Regions from separate parts of the Micromonospora sp. LHW51205 genome, predicted to be linked through region 2. Evidence: riboswitches for the same ligand, from Rfam matches in the RefSeq annotation. Region 2 holds a riboswitch; each other region holds the start of a gene.
What was found. A riboswitch is a leader RNA that binds a small molecule or an ion and turns the genes downstream of it on or off. The one in region 2 is predicted to bind cobalamin.
Positions count from the first base shown of each region.

Region 1: linked by a shared signal. The riboswitch ahead of DQE82_RS15700 (peptidase) and the one ahead of DQE82_RS14205 (ribonucleoside-diphosphate reductase subunit alpha) in region 2 are both predicted to bind cobalamin.
Region 3: linked by a shared signal. The riboswitch ahead of DQE82_RS15690 (prenyltransferase/squalene oxidase repeat-containing protein) and the one ahead of DQE82_RS14205 (ribonucleoside-diphosphate reductase subunit alpha) in region 2 are both predicted to bind cobalamin.

Region 1 covers NZ_QMEZ01000003.1:803,950-808,714, reverse strand. The annotation lists gene metE (5-methyltetrahydropteroyltriglutamate--homocysteine S-methyltransferase) at 1-181, shown strand, start outside; gene DQE82_RS15710 (Ig-like domain-containing protein) at 302-1,936, shown strand; gene DQE82_RS15705 (alkaline phosphatase PhoX) at 2,151-3,311, shown strand; cobalamin riboswitch at 3,512-3,648, shown strand; gene DQE82_RS15700 (peptidase) at 3,746-4,765, shown strand, end outside.
Region 2 covers NZ_QMEZ01000003.1:407,308-412,072, reverse strand. The annotation lists gene DQE82_RS14210 (ribonucleotide-diphosphate reductase subunit beta) at 1-118, opposite strand, end outside; gene DQE82_RS14205 (ribonucleoside-diphosphate reductase subunit alpha) at 109-2,505, opposite strand; cobalamin riboswitch at 2,618-2,834, opposite strand; gene DQE82_RS14200 (PrsW family glutamic-type intramembrane protease) at 2,955-3,782, shown strand; gene DQE82_RS14195 (LysE family translocator) at 3,818-4,444, opposite strand; gene DQE82_RS14190 (acyl-CoA thioesterase) at 4,448-4,765, opposite strand, start outside.
Region 3 covers NZ_QMEZ01000003.1:799,154-803,918, forward strand. The annotation lists gene DQE82_RS15675 (ABC transporter ATP-binding protein) at 1-306, opposite strand, end outside; gene DQE82_RS15680 (CbiQ family ECF transporter T component) at 303-1,547, opposite strand; gene DQE82_RS15685 (hypothetical protein) at 1,540-2,442, opposite strand; gene DQE82_RS15690 (prenyltransferase/squalene oxidase repeat-containing protein) at 2,439-3,893, opposite strand; cobalamin riboswitch at 4,029-4,166, opposite strand; gene DQE82_RS15695 (hypothetical protein) at 4,252-4,704, opposite strand.

The DNA of each region.
Region 1 (4,765 bases), 400 kb from region 2:
CTCACCCCGGGTGCCGTCCCACGACGAGGTCGTCGGCGCGCTGCGCCGGGCCGTGGCCGCGGTGCCGGCCGAGCGGCTGTGGGTGAACCCCGACTGCGGCCTCAAGACGCGCGGCTATCCCGAGGTCGAGGCGTCCCTCCAGCACCTGGTCGCCGCCGCGGCCGAGCTGCGCGGACGCTGAGCCGCCGGCCGGGCGGAACGCCGCGCCGTTCCGCCCGGCCCGGGCCCGGTTCAGCCCTTGACAGGCCGTGCCCGGAGCGCCGAGGCTGCATGAAGTGATGTATGTCGATGTTACGGGGGCATGATGCGACGCAGGATCTTCGCGCTGGCTACAGCAGCCGCGGTCGTCGTCGGCGGGGCCATGACGATGGCGCTGCGGCCGGCCTACGCCGCGACGGCGTGCACGGTGGACTACACCATCACCCGGGAGTGGTCCAGCGGCTTCTGGGCCGAGCTCACCGTCACCAACCTGGGCGCTCCCGTCACCGACTGGTGGCTGCGGTTCCGGCAGGCGAACGGTCAGACGATCACCATGGGCCTCGACCGGCTGCCGGACGGATACACGCTGGGCAGCGGCGAGATGTATCCGATGACCATGCTCCGTCCGCCGGCGGGATCCACGCTGCCGACCGGCGCCTCGGTGACGGTGCGGTTCGGCGGCAACTACCAGGGTGCCGACCCCGAGCCGACCGACTGGGTGTTGAGCGGCCAGCCGTGCGACGGGGACGGCGCCGACCCGACCGGCTCGTCGCCGCCGCCGGCCTCGGGGAGCCCGCGGCCCAGCCCACTGCCGGGCGGGCCGTCGGTGGCGCTCACCTCGCCCCTGCCCAATGACTTCTTCGCCGCGCCGGGCGTCATCCCGATCCGTGCCGAGGCCACGGCGGCGCCCGGCCGGCGGATCGAGCGGGTCGAGTTCCGCGAGCGCGGCAGGCTGCTCGCCGTGGACACCACCGCGCCGTACGCGTTCGACTGGCGCGGCGTGGCGGCGAACAGCGGCACCCGCGTCACCGCCACCGCCTACGACAGCAGCGGCGCCCAGGCCACCGCCGAGGTCCGCGGCATCCGGGTGCTCCCGCCGCAGGCGCCCGGCGCCGCGCCTGCGCTGAAGGCGTTCGGCAACCGCATCCTCACGGTCACAGCCAGTCCGAGGCCGTACCGGCCCCGTGGAATCATCCGGTCGGCCGCGCCCGGCGAATGCGCATGGGGACCGATCCACTGGGACGGCCCGGTCGACGACGCGTCGGTAGGCGCGCTGCGGGCCCGCGGCGTCAACGCGGTACGGGTCGTGCTGAGCGACGCCTGCTACGCCTACACCGGCAGCCCTGCCGATCGGCAGAACCGCGTCGGCTACCTCGACGAGGCGGCCCGGTACGTCGACCGGCTCGTCCGGGCCGGCATCACACCCGTCGTGTCGCTGCGGCAGAGCGACATCTCCGCCACCCGCACGTTCTGGAGCGCGGCGGCGGAGGTGTTCGGCGACGACAACGCAGTGGTCTTCGACATCTCGCCGTACGACTTCCCGGCGGCCGGCGGCACCGATCCCGCGGCGGTCTGGACCTGCTGGCGCGACGGCGGTACCTCGTGCACGGGCACCGGCCTGCCGCCCTTCGGCGTGCAGGAGCAGATCCGCCTGCTTCGCGTCCAGGGCTCGTTCAACCTGGTCCTCGCCGCCGGGATCGACGGCGGCAACGATCTGAGCCGGTGGCTGGAATATCGCCCGGCTGACCCGGACGGCCGCAGCGTGGCCGCCGCCTGGCGCGTCGACGACCGCTCGGCCTGCGCCACGCCGGCCTGCTGGCGGTCCACGCTGCTCCCGGTCGCCGCCCAGGTGCCGCTGGTCGCCACCGACGTCAGCGCCGGCTCGGGGGCGCCGACGTTCGTACCGCGGACTGTCGCCTGGCTCGACCAGCACGGCATCGGCCACCTGCGCCGGTGACCGGGGGAGGGGAGGTCGCGGCCGGAGGGCCGGTCAGACGGCCGTGCGCGCCCACTGCTGGTTGGTGCCGCTGCCTCTCCTACCCGTACGACCCCTCGACCGGGTCGGCGTGGGCGGGACATCGCACATCGAGCCGTCCATCGACGTTCATCCAACAGATCGGCGTGCGTAAGCTCCGCACGGTCGGATCCATGGAACCTACGGAGGAGGTTCCATGGATCGTCGAACGATGTTGCGGGCCACTGTTGTCGGTGCGGGCGCTGTCGCCCTGCCGTTCACGGCGTGGTCGGCGGCGTACGGAGCCCCGGCACAGAACGCGGCGGGGCCCTACGGTGGGCTTCAGGCAGCCGACGCCAACGGCATCCAGTTGCCGGCCGGGTTCACCAGCTCGATCGTCGCGCGGTCCCGGCGGACGGTGCCGGGGACGTCGTACACCTGGCACGACGCCCCGGACGGCGGCGCCGTGTTCCCGAACGGCACCGGCTGGATCTACGTGTCGAACTCCGAGGTGTCGGCCGGTGCGGGTGGCGGCGCCTCGCGACTCGTCTTCAACTCCAGCGGGGCCGTGGTCGGGGCGTCGCGGATCCTCTCCGGCACCAACAACAACTGCGCCGGTGGCAAGACGCCCTGGAACACCTGGCTCTCCTGCGAGGAGGTGTCCCTGGGCCGGGTCTTCGAGACGTACCCCCTCGGCGGGACCGCGGTGGCGCGTCCCGCGATGGGCCGGTTCAAGCACGAGGCGGCCGCGGCCGACCCGGTCCGCCGGGTCGTCTACCTGACCGAGGACGAGACCGACGGCAAGTTCTACCGCTTCGTGCCGGCTACCTGGGGCGACCTGTCCGCCGGAACCCTCCAGGTCCTCCGCGCCGGTACGGCCACCTCCGGCACGTTCACCTGGGCCACGGTGCCCGACCCGGACGGCTCGCCCACCCCGACCCGGCAGCAGGTGTCCGGCGCGAAGACGTTCAACGGTGGCGAGGGCTGTCACTACGCGGACGACACCGTCTGGTTCACCACGAAGGGCGACAACCGCGTGTGGCAGGTCAACCTGGCCGCCGGCACGTACGAGCTCGCCTACGACGACAACCTGGTCAGTCCGGGCGCCCCTCCGCTGACCGGCGTCGACAACATCACCGGGTCCACTGCAGGTGACCTCTACGTCGCCGAGGACGGCGGCAACATGGAGATCTGCATGATCACGCCGGACGACAAGATCTCGGTCTTCCTGCGGATCACCGGACAGAGCGGTTCGGAGATCACCGGGCCGGCGTTCACCCCGGCGGGGGACCGGCTGTACTTCTCCTCGCAACGCGGCACGACCGGCTCGTCGTCCGGCGGCATCACCTACTGCGTCACCGGTCCGTTCCGCCGTTGACCGGCTCCCGGTCCCGCCGGCAGTGACCACACGGTGAGGGACGCCCGGTCCTCACCGGGCGTCCCTCGCCGGCGTGCTCCACGCGGACGCGCCGGGACGACGGCTTCTCGACGTCGGGTGTGAAACCGCCGACTCCGCCGGCCGTCACGGCACGTGGCCGGTTCCTGGCGCATTGACATCGGCGCACCGGCCACAGCAGACTGTCGCGACAACTCAACCACCGCGTGTACGTGCGGGGGAAGACCGGTCGAAATCCGGCGCTGGCCCGCAACGGTAGGCCGCCCAGAGAACTCTGCGGCGGCGAGCCCGAATACCCGTCGTACTCGTGCAACCGCTCCCCACCCGTCGTGGCCCACGGGTCGGAGTCCCGGACGCCCCCGCGTACTGCGGTCGTCCGGGCTTTCGACGACCGCCGGGCCGGAAAGGCGCTTCCGATGGTCGTCCGCCGAAGCCGGCACCGCCTGCTCGCGCTCCTCTGCGGCGTACTCGCCGCCCTCACCCTCACCACACCGGCCGTCGCCGCCCCCGATCGCGCCGCCCTCACCCGCCCGGAGGCCGCCGCCGGCTGGCTCGCCCGGCAACTCGTCGACGGCGAACGCTTCGAGGCGGTCTTCGACGGTGTCGCCTACCCCGACCAGGGGCTGACCCTCGACGCCGTGTTCGCCTTCGCCGCCGGCGGCGTCGCCGACGACCACGGCGCCGGCGCGCTGGCCTGGGTCACCCGGCCGGACATCCGCGACGGCTACCTCGGCGACGGCGTCTCCGAGGCGTACGCGGGCGCGACCGCCAAGCTCGCCCTCGCCGTGCAGGTGCGCGGTGGCGACCCGGCCGACGTCGGCGGGGTGGACCTGATCGCCCGGCTGCGTTCGCTGCAGACGCCGGCCGGCCGGTTCAGCGACCGGTCCGCGTACGGCGACTACAGCAACGCGTTCAGCCAGTCCTTCGCGCTGCTGGCGCTGGACCGTACGGCGGCCGGGGCGCCTCCGGCGGCGGCCGCCTGGCTGGCCGGCATCCGATGCCCGGACGGCGGCTACCCGCTGCTGCCCGCCCAACCGGTCTGCACGTCCGACGTGGACGCCACCGCGCTCGTGACGCAGGCGCTGCGCGCCGCGGACCGTCCGGCCGACGCCGCCGCCGGGCTGCGCTGGCTGGTGTCCGTTCAGCGTGCCGACGGCGGCTTCGCCAACGCGGCCGGCACACCGAACGCCAACAGCACCGGCCTCGCCGCGCAGGCCCTGCGCGACGGTCACCGGCTGCCGGCCTGGGCGCGGTCCCGGGCGTTCCTCGCCGGACTCCAGGTCGGCTGCGCCGGGGCGCCCGCCGACCGGGGCGCCGTCGACTTCGACGGTGGCGGCTTCGACCCGGCCACCGCGCCCCGGGCCACCGCCCAGGCCGTCCTCGGTCTCACCGGGATCGGGTACGCCCGTCTGTCCGCCGCCGGCGCCGACCCCGGC
Region 2 (4,765 bases):
TCCTGATCGCGTCCTTGAACCGGTCGAAGAAGCGCGGGTAGCGCATCGGCCGCAGGGTCAGGTCCATGCCGGGGTCGAGCAGCATGTGCCGGGTCGGTGCGGTGGTGGTCACTGGCATGCCTCGCAGCTCTCGGGGTTCTCCAGGGAACAGGCCAGCGCCTCGTCGTCGCTCACGGCGGAGACCACGCCGGGCACCGGGGCGGGCACCGGGGCGACGGTGGCCTGCTGGATGCGGGTGGCGGGACGGGAACGCAGGTAGTAGGTGGTCTTCAGCCCGGCCTTCCAGGCGTACAGGTACATCGAGGACAGCTTGCCGATGGTCGGCGCGCTCAGGAACAGGTTCAGCGACTGGGACTGGTCGACGAACGGCGCCCGCGCGGCGGCCAGGTCGATCAGCGCCCGCTGCGGCAGCTCCCAGGCGGTGCGGAACAGCTCCCGCACCGGCGCGGGCAGCTCGGTGATGTCCTGCACCGAGCCCTCGGCCCGCTTGATCCGGTCGCGGACCTGCGGCGTCCACAGCCCGCGCGCCTTCAGCTCCCGCACCAGGTACGTGTTGACCTGGAGGAACTCCCCGGACATCGTCTCGCGCTTGAACAGGTTGGACACCTGCGGCTCGACGCACTCGTAGCAGCCGGCGATGGAGGCGATGGTGGCGGTCGGTGCGATCGCCACCAGCAGCGAGTTGCGCAGCCCGCCTGCGGCGATCCGCTCACGCAGCGCCGCCCACCGTCCGGCCTGCGCCGGCTCCGCGCCCCACAGGTCCGGGTGCAGGTCACCCTTCGCGGCCCGGGTCTGCGGGTACGCCGGATGCGGCCCGAACCGCTCGGCCAGCCCGGCGGAGGTCTCCAGCGCGGTCAGCAAAATCTCCTCCTGCACGCGGGTGGACAGCTCCTTCGCCTCGGGGGAGTCGAACGGCAGGCGCAGCGTGAAGAACGCGTCCTGCAACCCCATCAGGCCGAGCCCGACCGGCCGCCAGCGCGGGTTCGACGCAGCCGCCTGCTCGGCCGGGTAGTAGTTGATGTCGATCACCCGGTCGAGGAACACCACAGCGGTGCGGACCGTGGCGCGCAGCCGCTCCCAGTCCACCCCGTCGGCGGTGACGTGGGCACCGAGGTTCACCGAGCCGAGGTTGCACACCGCCGTCTCGGCGTCGTCGTTCACCTCCAGGATCTCGGTGCACAGGTTGGACAGGTGGATCACGTTGCCCGGCTCACCGGTCTGGTTGGACAGCCGGTTCGCGGCGTCCTTGAACGTCATCCAGCCGTTGCCGGTCTGCGCGAGCGTGCGCATCATCCGCCCGTACAGGTCCCGGGCCCGTACCGTGCGGACCGCGTTCTTCTCCGCCGCCCGGTACGCGGCGTCGAACGCCTCCCCGTACAGGTCGGGCAGCTCCGGGGCGTCCGACGGATCGACGAGCGACCACTCGCCGTCGGCCTCGACCCGGCGCATGAACTCGTCCGGGATCCAGTTGGCCAGGTTGAGGTTGTGCGTACGCCGGGACTCCTCGCCGGTGTTGTCCCGCAGCTCCAGGAACTCCTCCACGTCCGGGTGCCACGGCTCCAGGTAGACGCAGGCCGCGCCCTTGCGCCGGCCACCCTGGTTGACCGCGGCCACCCCGGCGTCGAGCGTCTTGAGGAACGGCACGATGCCGTTGGACCGGCCGTTCGTGCCCCGGATCAGCGCGCCCCGGCCGCGCACCCGCGACCAGGCGATGCCGATGCCGCCGGAGAACTTCGACAGCTTCGCCACCTGGTGGTAGCGCTCGTAGATCGAGTCCAGCTCGTCGCGCGGCGAGTCGACCAGGAAGCACGACGACATCTGGGTGTGCCGGGTGCCGGAGTTGAACAGCGTGGGGGAGCTGGGCAGATAGGCCAGGCTGGACATCAGCCGGTAGAAGCCGACCGCCTCGCCCGGGGTGCGGGACAGTCCGCAGGCCACCCGCAGCAGCCAGTACTGCGGCGTCTCCACCACCAGCCGCGACTGCGGGTGCCGCAGCAGGTAGCGGTCCGCGACAGTGCGCAGTCCGAAGTACTCGAACCGCCTGTCGCCGTCCGGGTCCACGGCGTCGTCGAGCTTGCGCGCGTGCCGGGCGACGAACGCGGCCGTCTCGTCGCCGATCAGCCCCAGCCCGTGCGCGTACGCGATCGACTGGCTGAAGCTCGCCACGCCCTGACCGCGGACCTCCTTGTCCACGTACGCGGCCAGCAGCCTTGCCGCCAGCTTCGAGTACTGCGGCTCCTCGCCGATCAGCTCCGCCGCGGTCTGGATCGACAGCCGGTCCAGCTCGGCGGTGGTCGCCCCGTCGTAGAGCCCGCTGATCGTCTTGGTGGCCACCCGCAGCGGGTCCACCTCGTCCAGGTCGGCGACCCAGCGTTCGACCGCCCGGACGATCTTGCCGACGTCCACCGGCTCGGTGTCGCCGTCCCGTTTGCGTACCCGCATCGCCGGCCGGCGGGCCTCGGACCCGCCGCCGGTGGCTGGCGGGCTTTCCTGCACGACAGTCATGACCTCTCCTCGCTGTCACCGTCTGGAGACGGCGGGAGACGCCAACGGGCACGGCGCGGCCGGCCCGGCTGCTGGCGTCGGTCGTCCCGCGCGACCTCCGGCCGCCGTACGCGGAGGCGCACGGCGCGCTGGCAGGTCTTCGGACTCGCGGGCCCGACCGGGGTCGCCGGTCGCCTACCGGCCGTCGCTTCCCAGGCCGGTGGCCCAGTGCTGTTGACGGCTGTCGTTCCCACTCACCGCTGCGGGGCAGTCCCGGATTTCCACCGGGTTCCCTCTTGCCTCGGCCCCGCCCCGGAGGGCTCGGCCGAACCAGCTGCGGCACCACCATATATGGCGGTGGGGGCGGTTGGGCAACACCAGATGTCGTGTCGGGCGTGTCGCATGGATCTCACTGTCCACAGTGCCTACCCCCGATGCCGGCGCTCGCCGCCGGGCGCGATACTCGGCGTATGGGGAATACCGGACGCCGCTGGGCGTGGGTGGCGGTCCTGCTCGTCGGCGTCGGGCTTCACCTGCTGGTGCTGGAGACACTGTCCGGCACCGGCACCGTCACGTTCGTACCAGCGCTGATCGTGCTCGGCGCGTGCGTCGCGCCCGCCACGTTCCTGGCCTTCGCCCAGGGGCGGCCGGCCCGCCGCCCGGTCCCCGGCTCCGTCGTCGGCGTCGCCGCGCTCCTCGGCGGCGTGGTCGGCGTGGTCGCCGCCGGCTGGCTGGAGTACGGCACGCTGCACCGCCTCGGCGTCCTGCCGATGGCGCTCGTCGGCCTGGCCGAGGAGACCGCGAAGCTGATCGTGCCGGCCGGCATCCTGCTGCTGTGGCGGCGGCACCGGTCACCGGCGCAGGGCCTGGTGATCGGCGTGGCCTCCGGCGCCGGGTTCGCCGCACTGGAGACCATGGGGTACGCGTTCGCCGCGTTCGTCGGGTCGGAGGGCAACCTCGGCGCCGTCGAGCGGACGCTGCTGGTTCGCGGTCTCACCGCGCCCGCCGCGCACCTGGCCTGGACCGGGCTGACCGCCGCCGCGTTGTTCACGTTCGCCGCCGCGCCCGGCGGCCGGAGACTGGCGGCGTTCCTGCTCACCTTCGCCGCCGCCGTCACGCTGCACACCTGCTGGGACACGTTCGGCACGCAGCCCGCGTACGTGTTCATCGGCGGTGTGTCGCTGGGCTGGGTGCTGCTGCGCCTGCACCTGGACCGCGAGCGGCCCGCCGCCCCGCCCCGGGCGCCGGAGCGTGATCCTCACCAGCTCGCCGAGGTGGCGGGGTCGGAGCCCTCCTGATGCCGCCATCTCGGCGAGCTGGAGTCGAGCAAGCGTCAGCCGGCGGCCAGCCGGACACCGAGCGCGACGAAGGCGACAGCGCAGAGCCGGTCGACCCGCCGCGACCAGCGGCTGTCGCCCCAGCGGCGGGCGAACCGCCCGGCGCCCAAGCCGAGAGCCAGGTCCACGGTGAGCTGCACCGCGACGAACAGCGCGCCGAGCAGCACCAGCTGTGCCGCCACCGGGCCCGCGTCGGGCCGGACGAACTGCGGCAGGAACGCCACGCTGAACAGGATCATCTTCGGGTTGAGCAGGTTCGTGAGCAGCCCGCGCCGGAACGCCCGCCCGGCGCCGCCGCCGTCCGCCCCGTCCGCCGCGACGCCGGGCCGGCCCGTGCCGCGCAGCGCCCGCAGGCCCAGCACGATCAGGTACGCCGCACCGGCCCACCGGATCGCGGTGAACAGCACCGGGGACGCGGCGATCACGGTGGCGAGTCCGGCCACCACGGCGGCGACGTGCACCGCCTCCCCGGCCGCGACCCCGAGCGCCGCCACCGCCCCGGCCCGCGCGCCGTACCGGGTGGCGTTGGCGAGCACGAACATCATGTCCGGCCCGGGGGTGAGCATGAGCACCACGATCGCGGCCAGGTATCCCGCGAGCGTGGCCGCCGACAGTCCGAGCACGCCTCAGCCCTCCTCGGCGCCGTCGAGCAGCGCCCGGCGCAGCGCCAGCCGGTGTTCGCGCCGGATCTGCGCCTCCCGGTAGCGCCGCCGGTCACCGTCGGTGCCGGGCAGCAGCGGCGGCACCGGCCGGGGCTGGCCCTCGTCGTCCACGGCCACCATCACCAGGTGCGCGGTCGCCACGTCCACCGGCGGCACCGCGCGGTCCCAGCGGTCCGCGCTGACCTTCACGGCCACCTCCATCGAGCTGCGGCCGGCCCAGGTGATCCGGGCGTCCACGTGCACCACGTCACCGACGCGGACAGCGCGCAGGAAGGCCGTCTC
Region 3 (4,765 bases), 390 kb from region 2:
CTCCTCGACGGTGTCGGTGACGAAGCCGGCCAACGGGTCCTGGCCGACCACGCCGACGACGTCGGCGAGATCGCGCGGCGGATGCGTGCGGGTGTCCCTGCCGTCGACGGTGACGGCGCCGTGCAGGGTGCCGCCGGTGAAGTGTGGGACGAGACCGTTGATCGCCCGCAGCAGCGTCGACTTTCCGGCACCGGTACGGCCCGCGACCAGGCAGAGTTCACCTTCCTCGACGCGAAACGTCACATCCCGCAACGGTGGCGGGCCGCCCTCGGCATAGTGGACGGTGACCCGGTCGAAAGTGATCATGGGCGGTCTCCCGGTGTCGATGCCCTCGCGGCGCGCACTCCGTCTGCCGGCACGTCCGTGACGGGGATGGGCCGGTCCACCGACGGCGGGCGTCCGGCACATACTGTCGGCGGTGGTGGCGGCGCCAGCCAGGCGGGTGCCGCCGCGACGCCGACGGCGAGAAGCATCAGCGGGGTCAGCTGGGGCCAGGTGAGCGGGCTGACCGGCGGGTAGAGCAGTTCCGGGTCCACCGAGCCGGCGAGCATGGTCAGTGCCGCGGCGGCCACCCCGCAGCCGGCCACGAGCAGCTCGGCCGGGCGCCAGCGGTCCGGTCGGTACCGGCTGCGGCGGACCCGGCGGCCGGCCAGCAGCATGCCGGTCACGGCGGCGGTCAGTCCGGCCAGGAGCATCGGCAGCCCCAGGTAGCCGGGTGCGGCGGTGTCGAGCAGCCCGTAGGTGCCGGCGCAGACGCCGACCAGCCCGCCGAGGACGAGCGCCCCGGTGACGGTTCGCTGCCCGGCGGGCACCGCCGCGGTGCGGCCGTAACCACGGGAGTCCATCGCGGCCGCGAGGGCCAGGGACCGGTCCAACGCGTCGGCCAGCACCGGCAGGGCGATCCCGCGCAGCGCCCTCATCCCGCGGGCGGACGCGCCGCGCAGCCGCCGGGCCCGGCGGACCCGTAGCACGCTCTCCACCAGCTGCGGGGCGACCGACAACGCGACCACGACGGCGGTGCCGATCGCGTACAGCGCTCCGGGTACGGCCTTGAGCAGCCGCTTCGGGTTGGCCAGGGCGTTCGCCGCACCGAGGCAGATCAGCATCGTCGCCAGCCGCAGCCCGTCGTAGAAGCCACCGAGGATCTGCTCGGCGGCGACCGGTCCGAACAGGCGGATGCCCGCCGCCCACGCGGGCAGCGGGATCTCCGGCAGCCGGACCAGGATGTGGTCGCCCTGGCCGCCGCCGAACACGATCCGGAACACCACCCGCATCGTGACGATCACCGCGCCGAGCCAGACGTACATGCGGAACGCCAACGCCCACGGCGCGTCGCCCCGGCGGCGCACCACCACCAGACCGGCGACGGCGACGAGCAGGGCCAGCGGCAGCGGATTCGTGGTGTGGCTGGCCGCGGTGGCCAGGCCGAGCGCCCACAGCCACCATGCGCCCGGGTGCAGCCCCCGGGGCAGCCACCACACCGGCCATCGGCCCGGCAGACGACGGGCGTCGGCCGGCCGCGACCCGGTGACCGTGACGTCAGTCATCCGGGTCGGCGGCACGGCGTCGTCGGGCCGCGACCAGCGCGCCGGTGGCGAGCAGGGCGAGCAGAAGCACCCCGGCGATCGTGCCCAGTGGCAGGCCGTCGTCGTCACGGGACGCGGCGACATCCGTCACCACCGGCTCGTCGGAGGAGCCCTGCGGTGCCGTGCCGGTGGCGGCGCCCGGCGTCGCCGTCAGGGTCGGCGTACCGGCCGTCGGTGACGTGCCGGCGGAGGTCGGCGGGCCGACGGAGACCGGCGGGCCGGAGGTGCCGCCCGGCCGGGTGGGCTCGCCGGGCCGGCCACCGGCGACCGGCGGCGGTGCGACGGTTCCTCCCGCCGGTGGTGGCGCCGCCGGCTCACCGCCCGTGGGCGGCGGCGGTGGTGGCGGTGGCGGTGGAGGGGCGGGGCGTTTCGGCACGACGCCGGGACGGGGCGCGTCGTCGGCGTTGCGGTTGAGGGAGAACGACCAGCCCTCGAAGCTACCGGCCGCCGGCTTGCGGTTGAGCACGCCCTTGTCGCTGTACGTCCAGCTGCCGCCGTTCGGGGCGTGCCAGTACGACCAGTAGGCGCTCGCAGGCGGGGTGTCGACGCACTTCTCCGTCGCGGCCGACGGCTTGCCGTCGATCCGGCAGATGAACCCCTCGCCCCAGCGCAGGGTTCCGGTGATCGGGAAGCCCGCGTTCTTGAGCGCCGCGAGGCCGGTGGCCTGGGTGCCCGGCGCGCACCGCACCACCGTCCCGCCGCCGAGTTCGTTGAAGTCCACCACGACTGTGACCCCGGAGGCGTCCGGGCAGTAGCCGGCCGACCCGGCGGCCACCGCAGGACTGCCCGGTCCGATCGTGGTGCAGGCGGTGACCAGGGCGACGGCCAGCGCGCCACGGGCGGCGCGGAGGCTCATCCCGCCCGCCGTCGGCCGAGCACGAGCAGTGTCACTCCGCCACCGATCAGCAGCAGCGCGATCAGCAGGTAGCTACCGATCGCCACGCCGGTCGTCGGCAGCCCGCCCGGCCCGGACGCGGCCGGGGTCGTGATCGGCGGCGCGGCGGTGGCCGGCGCCGCGGTCGTGGGCGCGGGTGTCGCCGGAGGGCTGGTCACGCTCGGCGTCGGGCCGGCGGTGCCGGTCGGTGGAGGCGACGTGGTGAGCGTGGGAGACGCGGAGGGCGTGGACGGCGCGGTGGGCGAGGCCGTGCCGGTCGGGGTGGGAGTCGACGTGGGCGGCGGGTCGAGGCCGATCCGGCCCAGCGGGACCTGGGCCAGCCCGAGCAGGGCCTGCGCGGTGGCCCGGCGCCACTGGTCCCGGTCGGTGTCGGTGATCCCGGCCGCCGCGGCAGCCGTGAATCCGTCGGTGTTGTAGGCGATCGCGCCGGCGTCGGCGGAGGCCGCGCCACCGTTGCCCGCGGTGAGCTGCAGCGCGGCCAGGGCCGTCGCCGCCCGGGCGGCCTCGTCGTCGCGGCCGGCGGCGGCGAGGGCCTGCCCGGCCAGGCCGGTGCTGTTGGAGTTCGCGCCGGTGGTCGGTCCCGAGCCGCCGAAGGAACCGTCGGCGTGCTGCTGGGTGACCAGCCAGTCGGCGCCCTTGCGGGCGGCGTCGCCGGCGCCCGTGGCGCCGTCCTCGGCCGCGGCCAGCAATGCCTGCACGGCCATCGCGGTCGAGTCGACGTCGAGGGTGGCGCCGGGCTGGTCGTCGCAGGACGGCGACGGCCCGTCGGCGGCGTCCGGGTAGAGCCGGAAGCCGCCCGCCGCGCACTGCTGCCGGATCAGGAAGTCCACCGGATCCTGTGGCAGGTCGCCGCTGCGGGCCAGGCCGAGCACGGCGAAGGACTGGTCGAAGGTGTTGCTGGCGTCCGGGCCGCTGTCGGCGGTGGTACGGCTGGTGATCCGTCCCCGCTGGTGCCCGGCGTCGGCCGTGGCGATCAGCGACAGGGTTTCCGCCCGCAGGTCGTAGCCGCCGAAGTCGGTGGGGTCCGCGTCGGCGGCGGCTGCGGCATAGAGCAGCTTGGCGGTGGCCCCGCCGTCGGTGAAGCCCTCGATGCCCCAGTCGTCGTAGCTGTTGTAGGACCGTACATGCTTTGCGACCTGCGCGGTTGCCGCCTGCCGGGTCTGCGCGTCGACGCCGGTGGCGGACAGCGCGACCAGACCGTCGATTGTCAGCCCCCAGTCCTCGGGGGTGAACGGTCCGGGCAGCGAACCGTTCTTGAACTCACCGGCCAGCCAGGACGCGGCGTCGCGGGCGGCGGTGACGTGGGCCGGGGCGGGTGCCGCGGCCACGGTGAGCGGGGCGCTGGTGATCGTGGCGAGAGTTGTCGCCGTGGCGATTCCGAGACCGATGGTGAGACGCCGGGACAGTGGCATCAGGGTGCCTTTCGCGGAGCGGTCGGTGAAAGCTCCGGGAAGCGCCCCGAGAAACGGACACCCCGCTCCGCGTGCTGCGGTGGGCGGGGTGGTCGGACCTCGGCGGCCCGGACTTCACCCTGTAGACCTCGACAGTGGAAGCCGCTCGTCCCGGGCGGGGCATTCCGGCTCGCGAAAGGGACTCTCGCTCACGGTTGCGGGTCAGCGCCGGCTTCGAACCGGCTTCCCCCCACACGGGACGTATGCAGTTGTGCCCGGCGCACCGGGTGCCGACACCGTACCGCCCGGGCGCGCGACGACGCCAGAGCAGCTGCCGGTACCCGGCGCGCCGCTGGTCACACCGTTCGCAGCCGGCGGGTCAGGGAGCGGCGATGCTCGGCGGGGCGCCGGCGCCGAAGGACCAGCCCTCGACGCTGCCCGGCGCGGGGTTGTAGCCGGTCGCCCCCGACGTGCTGTAGGACCAGGAGCCGCCGCTGGACGCATGCCAGTACGACCAGTACGCGGTGGCCGGCGGGGTGTTGACGCACGGCTCGGTCGCGGCGGTGGGCTTGCCGTTGATCCGGCAGACGAAGGCCAGGCCCCAGCGGGCGGTGCCGGTGACGGTGAAGCCGGCGGCCTGAAGCGCGGCCAGGCCGGTGGCCGGATCGCCCGGCGCACAGGCGACCTGGACGCCGCCGCCGAGCGCGGCGAAGTCGACGACCACAGTGACTCCCGAGGTGCCGGCGCAGGCGGCGGCGTGCGCCGACCGGGGCGCGGGTTCGACTGCGGTCAGCGCGACGCCGGCCACGACGGCGGCCAGCAGGCCGGCCATCCAGGTGCGGGCGGTGGGACGGTGACGGAACACGGGTCCTCCTGTGATCGGGTGAGCGGCG